DNA from 3 places in the Pseudomonas rhizozeae genome. Region 3 is predicted to be linked to each of the others. Evidence: riboswitches for the same ligand, from Rfam matches in the RefSeq annotation. Region 3 holds a riboswitch; each other region holds the start of a gene.

Region 1 (3,270 bases), on a different contig from region 3:
AACAACCACGCGCTGATCAAACCGAGGGCCAGCCAGAACGCGACGTTAGTCAATTGCGAAGCAATTTTGAACTGCGCTTCCAGTGCTTCTGGCGCCAGCATCGAATGCACTTGCGGTTGCGGCGCGCCAATCACATGCGGCACGGCGAGGATCGCCACGCCAAGGATTTTCAGCGCCCAGTGACGGCCGAACACGATCAACGCGATGCCGGCGGCGGTGGAGGCTGCGGTGCCGACCCACCAGATTTGCCGCTGCGCCAGATCGGCGGCAGCGGTGCCCGGCAGTTCCGGCGGCAGGCCCAGCGTCGGCGCCAGCACGAACGTCGCGTAACCGGCCAACCCCCAGAGCAGGCCTTGAGCGGTTCGAGTCGGTGCACGCAAGGTGTACAGGCCGGCCAGCATGAGCGCAAAACCGACCGCGACCACCAAGTTGCCGCCGGTCGTGGACAGCACGCGCTGCCAGCCGTCTTCCGGCTCCCAGGCTTCGCCGTCGTGGCTGTGGGCGGCCGTCGCACCTTCGGCATGTTCGTGGACTTCAACCGCGGCGGGCTCGGATTTCTCGTAGGTCTCGGCCTGGAGAATCAACGGGGCAACCCAGAAGCTTTGCAGCAGGGTCAGCAGCAGGGCGGCCGCCAGACCGGTGAAGCCTGCGGTTTGCGCAATACGCTTGATCATCGGGGCAGGTCTCAGTGGCAGGGGAACGCGGAACTGTGACGGGTATCGTGCGCGGCGTTATGGACGGCTTCGATGTGCGAGAAACCGGCGAAGTACACCAGGCACACGCCGAGGATCGACGCACAGACGGCGGCAGTCAGACGTTGGCTGAGGGTCGTGGTGCTGGCGGAGCTGTTATCGGTGCTGCTACCGGTGCTGCTGATGATCGACATGGCGCTTCCCTCTGTGCTGTCAGCGGGTGAATCGAGCGCATGGCAGGCCTCGGCACGGCAGGCGCGCGGAGACTCGAACAGCGCCCGCCCACCGCGGGTTTGTTATGGCGTGGTCAAGCCACGATGTGTTGCGGGCCGGTCTCCGGGCTCACGAGGGGCGGGGCGCGCAGCCTCACCTGAAAGAATCGCCTTCCCATGCCGAGGCACAGTGGCTCTGATTCTTCGCTCGCTTACCGTTGCGGGGGCAGCACCGGACTGACATGGCCTTGAGTAAAGCACATGATTCACCGGTTTCCCGTTTCACCCTGTGAGGGGCACCCGTAACAAGATGCGTAGGAGAGCATGGGCGGGGGACGGGCGTCAAATTGGCTGCAGATTCGTCTGGTGCAACAGCTTCATTGTGGTAAGGGAGCTAGCCTGTGGCGAGGGGGCTTGCCCCCGATGGGTTGCGAAGCAACCCAGCTTTCTCCCGCCGAACGACCGTGCGTCCAGGTTTACGACGGCTGCGCCGCCGAACGGGAGCAAGCTCCCTCGCCACAAGTAAGTCCATCAACCCAGGGCCCGTCCATCCACCGCCGGTGATCGCGGACATTGACCCGCTCCCACACCATGCGTAGCCTTGCGCTTTCGAGGTTCTTCGGCGCGTGCGCCGGAGCTAAGAAGGGAACGCGGTCAATGCCGCGGCTGCCCCCGCAACTGTGAACGGTGATGTTCGCTGCCACGCCACTGCCCTGTTTGTAGCTGACCGCTACCGGGCGGGAAGGCGCAGCGAATGCCAGGCCCCCGGGCCGGCGCGCCGTCAGCCAGGAGACCTGCCTCGGCACAGATTCTCACTACAACCGGGCGGGGTGATCCGGTGGCGATCTCTTCCCGCGCGCCTGCGCCGCCGGTTGTCGTCCCGTATGCCCGCCACCTTGCCAAAGGGCATCCGATGAAAACACTGGCCAAACTCCCCGTCACCATCGTCACCGGCTTCCTCGGCTCGGGCAAAACCACCTTGCTGCGGCACATGCTCGACAACGCCCAGGGTCGCCGTATCGCGGTGATCGTCAACGAGTTCGGCGAGCTGGGTATCGACGGTGAAATCCTCAAACAATGTTCGATCGGCTGCACCGAAGAAGAAGCCAACGGCCGCGTCTACGAACTGGCCAACGGCTGCCTGTGCTGCACCGTCCAGGAAGAGTTCTTCCCGGTGATGCGCGAACTGGTGGCCCGTCGCGGCGACCTCGACCACATCCTCATCGAAACCTCGGGCCTGGCGCTGCCCAAGCCTCTGGTTCAAGCCTTTCAGTGGCCGGAAATCCGCAGCGCCTGCACCGTCGACGCAGTGATCACCGTGGTCGACAGCCCGGCCGTGGCTGCCGGCACCTTCGCCGCGTTCCCGGATCAGGTCGATGCCCAGCGCAAACTCGACCCGAACCTCGACCATGAATCGCCGCTGCATGAGCTGTTCGCCGACCAACTGGCCAGCGCCGACCTGGTGATCCTCAACAAGGCTGACCTGATCAGCCCGGAAGACCTGGCCCGCGTACGCCTGGAAGTCGCCGAAGAACTGCCGCCGGCGGTCAAGGTCATCGAAGCCAGCAGCGGTCGCGTGCCGCTGGACGTGCTGATCGGCCTCGGCGCAGGTTCCGAAGAACACATCGACAGCCGCCACAGCCATCACGATCATCACCACGAAGGTGAAGACGATCACGACCATGACGCCTTCGATTCGATTTCCATCGAACTGCCGCAAGCCGACGAAAGCCTGCTGATGGACGCCCTTACGCAACTGGTGGTCAAGCACGGCATTCTGCGGGTCAAGGGCTTCGCGGCGATCCCGAACAAACCGATGCGCTTGCTGATCCAGGGCGTGGGCACACGTTTCGACAAGCACTTCGACCGCCAGTGGGGCGGCGATGAAGCGCGCACCACGCGTTTGGTGCTGATCGGCCAGGAGCTCGATGCGGCGCAACTTGAAGCGCAACTGCGCGCTGCGCTCAGCGTTTAACCCATGCACCTGCTCAGGACCCAGCCCGGCGGTTTCGTCTCGGATGACAACATCGCCGACCTCGGCCAAACCCCCGCCGAGCTGGTGATCCTGTGCAGTGGCGACTCCAGCCTGGCGCTGCTCGCCGAAGCCGCGCAGCAGTTGCCCGACGACTACCCGAGCCTGCGCCTGGCCAACCCGATGCAAGTGCAGAATCACGCCTCGGTCGACCTCTACGTCGACGAGGTGCTGCGTCACGCCAAGGTCATCCTGATTTCCCTGCACGGCGGCATCGCCTATTGGCGCTACGGCGTCGAGCGTCTGGTGGAACTGGCCGAGCGTGGCGTGCAGCTGATTCTGGTGCCTGGCGACGACCGCCCGGACCCGGAACTCAGCGACCTCAGCACGGTTC
Region 2 (3,270 bases), on a different contig from region 3:
CGCCGCTGTGCATTCCGTTCGGCCGGGAGCTGCCGCCATGTCGCTGAGCGAAATGTTCAGCGTGCAGGACTGGGCGCTGTTGTCCGGTGCGCTGCGCCTTAAGCCGTTGGCCGCGCGCGATATGCAGCGTTCGGTCAGTGCCCGGGCGCTATTGGACGATGAGGTGTGCGCGCAGTTGCTCGATCAACTGGGGCCGGTGATCGGTTCGCCGACTCGCAGTATTACCGCATCGCTGCTGGCCAAGCGTTTTTCCTTTCTCGCCACCGGTGCCTGTTTGTACGCGCTGTCGGCGTGCGACCGGGGCCTGCCGCTGACACTGGACAACGCGGTGCTGGAATACGGTTATGACGAGGGTCGCTGGAGTTCGTCGCTGCCGCTGGCGGATCACACACCGCAAAGTTATGCGCCGGGCCAGCGCGAGGCCTGGCGTGAGGCGATCGTCGGCGACTTGTTCGCCGGGCTGCTGGCACCGTTGTGGCAAACCTTCAACCGGGTCAGCGGTATTTCCCGGCGGATCCTGTGGGAGAACACGGCGGTGCGCGTGTATTCGTTGTATGAGAAACGCATGGGTCTGATCGACGATCCGCTGATTCGCCAGCGCTGTGCCGAAGATTTTCACTGGTTGCTGGAAGAGGCGGCGCCTGCAGTGTTTGGGTTGGGGTACAACCCGCTGGGGCATTTCCGTCGGCCATTGACGGTGGTGGAGGGGGGCAAAGCGGTCCGGTTCCGCCGGACCTGTTGTTTTTGGTATGAAGTGTGTGAGCCGGTGGAGTTTTGTTCGGGGTGTCCGTTGGTGAGGCCCAAGGTGTCGAGGGCATCCGCAACGCACTCACCGGGCGGTGAATAGCCTTCGTCGAAACGTCGCCCGGAGCAGGCTCGCACACCGGAGCTCCAGTGTTCAGGCGAACGGCATCCATCACCCAACCCTCTGCTCGCGAGAGCTATTCGCCTGCCAGCAAACACCTCGAACGAACCCCATCGCACATTGACTCTGCCCGCCACCAGTGGTCAGATGCGCGCCTGTTTCAGGTGCCTCATGCCGCCGTGTATGAGGTGAAACGGGAAACCGGTGCGTCGTTTCGATGACTAGTCCGGTGCTGCCCCCGCAACGGTAAGCGAGCGAAGCATTCGACAGACCACTGTGCTCCGGCATGGGAAGGTGAATGCTTCATGACCCTCGCAAGCCCGGAGACCGGCCTGAAGCTTTGTGTGGCAAACCCGCGGTGGGCGGGCGCAGGCCGGTTTCCGTGGGCTTTTGCGCGCCCGCGATTCCCTATGCGTTGTTCCCTCCGGGATTCATTCATTCCTGTTTCGAGTTGGAACGACATGTCCCGTAAATCCTTGTTCAACACTTTGTCCGGCACGTCCCTGCGCGCCGGTATCGCGCCGTGCCTGGCGTTTGTCTTGCCGGTCCAGGCCGCTGAAGACGACACCACCCTGACGTTGCCGACCACGGCCATCACTGAAACCGTGCACAGCACCGAAGCGCCGGCCGACCTGCACACCGTGGTGCCGACCGGTTCGCGGCTGAACCTCACGGCGCTGCAAACTCCGGCCAGCGTCAGCCGCATCAGCGCGGAGCAGATCCAGCGCCGCAACAACGCCACGGTGCAGGACGCAGTGACCCGTTCGCCGGGCATCAGCTTCATCGGCTCGCCGGGCAATGGCGGCACCGCGTTGTCGGCGCGCGGCTTTACCGGGCATGGCTCGATCATGCAGCTCTATGACGGCACGCGGCTGTACGTGGGCGCTGGTACGGTGACGTTCCCGGTGGACACCTGGTCGGTGGAGCGCATCGATATCCTGCGTGGCCCGGCCTCGGTGCTGTACGGCGAAGGCGCAACCGGCGCGGTGGTCAACGTGGTGCCGAAGAAGCCGTTCGAGGGCGAGATACGCAATCGCCTGCGCCTGGGCTACGGCTCGGATGATCGCCGGCAAGCGGCGCTGGACAGCGGCGGCTCGTTGACCGACACCCTCAGCTATCGGCTCAACATCAATCGACAGGCGAGCAACGGCTGGGTCGATCGCGGCGACTCCGACAGCCTGGCCCTTAGCGCGTCACTGCGCTGGGCGCCGTCGGAAGACCTCAGCGTGAGCCTGTCCCACGACTACGGTGAGCAGAATCCGCAGCAGTATTTCGGCACGCCGCTGGTGCAGGGGCACAACCGCGAACGCCTGCGTGATCGCAATTACAACGTCGACAATGCCGAGCTGCACTACAACGATCAGTCGACGCGGCTGGTGACCGATTGGCGCATCAGCGATGCAATCACCGCCAGCAATCAGTTGTATTTCCTCAAGACCCAGCGGCGCTGGCGCAACGCGGAAACCTATACCTGGCAGCCCGGCGAGCAAATCGGCCGCAGCGACTTCATCAGCATCAAACACACCCAGGAACAGGTCGGCGATCGCCAGAGTTTCACCTTCGACCACAGTCTGTTCGGTCTCGACAGCCGCACGGTGGTTGGCGCCGACTACAACTCGATCCGCTTCCTGCGCAAGCATGACTTCGGTAACACCTACAGCGACAGCGTGCCCATGGCGCAGTCCGGTGGCGGGCAGTACGTCAGTGATGACCCGTACCGCTCGCGGGATGGTAATCAGGCGCGGCAGTTCTCGCTGTTCGCCGAGAACCGCACCCAGTTGACCGAACGTCTGTCGCTGATCACCGGGGCGCGCCGTGATCAGGTGCACCTTGATCGGCATGATTTGCTGTCCGACACCCGCAGCGACCGCAGCCTGACCGGTGAGAACTACCGCGCCGGACTGGTGTTTGCGCTGACCGACGACACCTCGGTCTACGGCCAGTACGCCACCAGTACCGAGGGTGTCAGCAACCTGCTGACCCTCAGCGCCGGCCAGCAGCAGTGGGACCTGACCAAGGCCAAGCAGACTGAAGTGGGTTTCAAGCAGCAGTTCCTCGATGACCGTGGCGAATGGACGTTGGCGGCGTATCACATCGTCAAAAAGAAACTGCTGAGCACCGACCCGGCCAACCCGACGATCCAGCAGCAGATCGGCCAGCAATCCTCGGACGGCATCGAGGCGACTTTGGAACTGAGCTTGCCTTACGCGGTGCAACTGTCGGCCAACGCCGCATTCGTACGCGCCGAGTACGACGACTTCGCCAGCGGCGGCCAGGACTTCCAGGGCAACCGGCCGGTCGATGTACCGCGCCGGACTGCCAACCTGTGGTTGAGCAAGGATTTCGCCGAACGCTTCAATGCCGGCGCGGGGGTGCGCTACGTCGATGCGCGTTATGCGGATAAC
Region 3 (3,270 bases):
CGGTCACGTACAGCTTGCTGCCGTCCTTGCTGGCGATGACGTTTTTGGTCCAGTGGTGATTCAACGGGCCGCCCGGCAAGTCGACAACTTTGGTCGCTGGCGCGCTGATCGAGGTATCGCCGTCCTTGTAGGGGAAGCGGATCAATTTGTCCGAGTCGGCCACGTACAGATCGTTGCCGACCAGGGTCATGCCGAACGGCGAGTTGAGGTTTTGCAGGAACACCGTGCGGGTTTCCGCCACGCCGTCGTGGTTGCTGTCGCGCAGCAGGGTGATGCGGTTCGCGCTCGGCACGCCGGCGCCGGCGCGGCCCATGACTTTTTCCATGACCCAGCCACGAATGCCTTTGCTGTCATCGGGTTTCGGCGGCGCGTTGGTTTCAGCGACCAATACGTCGCCGTTCGGCAGCTTGTACAGCCAGCGCGGATGATCCAGGCCTTTGGCGAAGGCGCCTACTTGCAGGCCCTGGGCCGCAACCGGTTTGCCGCCGTCCGGCCAGCCGATTGCCGGGGCGATGTTAACGGTGGGAATCAGGGTTTTGTTCGGTTCCGGCAACTTGGGCGAAGCCCCGGTGCCATCCGACACTTGCAGTGTGGAGGACTCGCCGCAGGCGACCAGGCCGGCGGCGAGCGCAATGACGACAACGAATTGAGGCTTGAACATGCGGGCATCCCTTTGAGTGCACTGTGTAGTGGTAGAGACACTCGGCGCCGCGATGGTTCAACCTCAGCCGCGCGCTTCCTTGAACAGCATCGCAATTCCGGGGTGATAGTTGCCCGATTCGTTACGCAACTTGCGATATGCATAAGGGAAGTACCAGGCGACGGCACAGGTGTGCTCCTTCTGCAGGTCGTCGACCATGTCCTGCAATTCTTCCGGCGTCGCGCTTTGCTGGGCTTTTTGCGGGGAGACAAACAGGCAGCCGAGTTTCAGGTCGCTGGCGTAGCTGATGCGTTTGGCGTCGCTGGTGATGTCTTGCAAGGCTTGGGTCAGGTTGAGGTTGTTGACCTTCGGCCAGCGCTGGGTGGTTTGCAGGTAAGCGCGCTGTTCGGCGCCGGCAATCATCAGATCGGCGCGGGCGTTGCGTTCGCCTTCTTCGAGTTGCTTGCGGGTGCTGGTGTGTTGCAGCGTGACCATCTCTGCCATCCAGGCCGCCGCCGACAGCAGGCCGAGGTTGGCTTGTTCGTCAAACCAATATGGCGAGTCGTTATCGCCGCGCACAGCGTTGTAGCGGTCGATGCAGTCGAACCAGCGCTCCAGCACCGGGCGCAGGAATTCCAGCTTCGGATTGCTGATGATCATGCCTTGCATGGGGCTCACCCTTCTTTGTGTGATGTTAAATTTATGGCGCTTTGATATCACTGTGACAAGCGTCGCACAAGATTGACGTCAGATATTTGAGCGGCGGCGGATAAACGGCGACGGCGGTCCTGCTTTCATTGACGCTCCACCCCCAACCCTCTAACCTTCGCGGCTTGTTTCAGGTGCTCTGTGGCCACGGTCGACAGGGTGAAACAGGGAAACCGGTGAGTGCTGCTTCTATTGCTGAAACCACGATCCCGGTGCTGCCCCCGCAACGGTAAATGAGTGAAAGCTGCGCCAGCCCTTTAACCAGGGCCAGCCACTGTGCCAATCCGGCATGGGAAGGCGCGCAGCCCGGCCTGCGCCGCTCATGAGCCCGGAGACCGGCCTGATCCATCCAGCGGCATCACGGTGGGCGATGCCAGGCTTTTTGCCGTCTATTCCTGTGCCCGCCCGCCGTGACCCCGCCTCAACGGAGAGCTGCCCCATGACTGATTCCCCCGAACGTGACGAACGCCACCTGGCACGCATGCTGCGCAAAAAAGCCGTGATCGATGAACGCATCGCCAATTCCCCCAACGAATGCGGTTTGCTGCTAGTGCTCAGCGGCAACGGTAAAGGCAAGAGCAGCTCGGCGTTCGGCATGCTCGCGCGGTCCATGGGCCACGGCATGCAGTGCGGCGTGGTGCAGTTCATCAAGGGCCGCAACAGCACCGGCGAAGAATTGTTCTTCCGGCGATTTCCCGAACAAGTACGTTTTCATGTGATGGGCGAGGGCTTCACCTGGGAAACCCAGGACCGCCAGCGCGACATCGCCGCCGCCGAAGCCGCGTGGGCAGTGTCCCGCGAATTGCTGCGCGACCCGTCGATCGGCTTGGTAGTGCTGGATGAACTGAACATCGCCCTCAAGCACGGCTACCTCGATCTCGATCAGGTGCTCAGTGATTTGCAGGCCCGCCCGCCGATGCAGCACGTGGTGGTAACGGGGCGCGGCGCCAAACCGGAAATGATCGAACTGGCCGACACCGTGACCGAAATGGGCATGATCAAGCACGCCTTCCAGGCCGGGATCAAAGCGCAGAAAGGCGTCGAACTTTGACTCAGCCACGTCATTGCCCGGCGGTACTGATCGCCGCGCCGGCCTCCGGTCAGGGCAAAACCACCGTCACCGCCGCGCTGGCCCGTTTGCATCGCAATCAGGGGCGCAAGGTGCGCGTGTTCAAATGCGGCCCGGACTTCCTCGACCCGATGATCCTCGAGCGCGCCAGCGGTGCGCCGGTCTATCAATTGGACATGTGGATGGTCGGCGAGCAGGAAAGCCGTCGTCTGTTGTGGGAGGCTGCCGCCGAGGCCGACCTGATTCTGATCGAAGGCGTGATGGGCCTGTTCGACGGCACGCCGTCCAGTGCCGACCTGGCGCGCCACTTTGGCGTGCCGGTGCTCGCGGTGATCGACGGCACCGCCATGGCCCAAACCTTCGGCGCATTGGCCTTGGGCCTGGCGCGCTACCAGCCAGACCTGCCGTTCGCCGGTGTGCTGGCCAACCGGGTCGGGACCTTGCGCCACGCGCAATTGCTTGAAGGCAGCCTCACCGAAGGCCTGCGCTGGTACGGCGCGCTCTCGCGGGAAACCGGCATCGAGTTGCCCAGCCGCCATTTGGGCCTGGTCCAGGCCAGCGAACTGAACGACCTCGACCTGCGTCTCGACGCCGCCGCCGAAGCCTTGGCCGGCAGCTGCGAGGTAGCGCTGCCACCAGCAGTCGAATTCGCCGCACCGACATTGATCGACGCCGAGCCTTTGCTGGCTGGGGTGCGGATCGCCGTGGCCCACGACGAAGCGTTCGCCTTCACTTACGGCGCCAGCCTCGATCTGTTGCGCGCGATGGGCGCCGAGTTGAGTTTCTTCTCGCCGATTCGTGACTGCGAGTTGCCGCCGGCGGACAGCCTTTACCTGCCCGGTGGCTACCCGGA

The links. A riboswitch is a leader RNA that binds a small molecule or an ion and turns the genes downstream of it on or off. The one in region 3 is predicted to bind cobalamin.
Region 1: another riboswitch for cobalamin. It lies ahead of cobW (cobalamin biosynthesis protein CobW); the one in region 3 lies ahead of cobO (cob(I)yrinic acid a,c-diamide adenosyltransferase).
Region 2: another riboswitch for cobalamin. It lies ahead of RG836_RS08860 (TonB-dependent receptor); the one in region 3 lies ahead of cobO (cob(I)yrinic acid a,c-diamide adenosyltransferase).

The regions. Positions count from the first base shown of each region.
Region 1 is NZ_JAVLSB010000043.1:151,494-154,763, reverse strand. It holds gene RG836_RS14030 (CbtA family protein) at 1-674, opposite strand, end outside; gene RG836_RS14025 (CbtB domain-containing protein) at 686-886, opposite strand; cobalamin riboswitch at 1,003-1,223, opposite strand; cobalamin riboswitch at 1,500-1,720, shown strand; gene cobW (cobalamin biosynthesis protein CobW) at 1,818-2,879, shown strand; gene cobN (cobaltochelatase subunit CobN) at 2,883-3,270, shown strand, end outside.
Region 2 is NZ_JAVLSB010000026.1:97,326-100,595, reverse strand. It holds gene RG836_RS08870 (ABC transporter ATP-binding protein) at 1-47, shown strand, start outside; gene RG836_RS08865 (IucA/IucC family C-terminal-domain containing protein) at 38-847, shown strand; cobalamin riboswitch at 1,011-1,215, shown strand; gene RG836_RS08860 (TonB-dependent receptor) at 1,327-3,270, shown strand, end outside.
Region 3 is NZ_JAVLSB010000041.1:37,534-40,803, reverse strand. It holds gene RG836_RS12845 (PQQ-dependent sugar dehydrogenase) at 1-661, opposite strand, end outside; gene RG836_RS12840 (hypothetical protein) at 725-1,309, opposite strand; cobalamin riboswitch at 1,464-1,706, shown strand; gene cobO (cob(I)yrinic acid a,c-diamide adenosyltransferase) at 1,788-2,399, shown strand; gene RG836_RS12830 (cobyrinate a,c-diamide synthase) at 2,396-3,270, shown strand, end outside.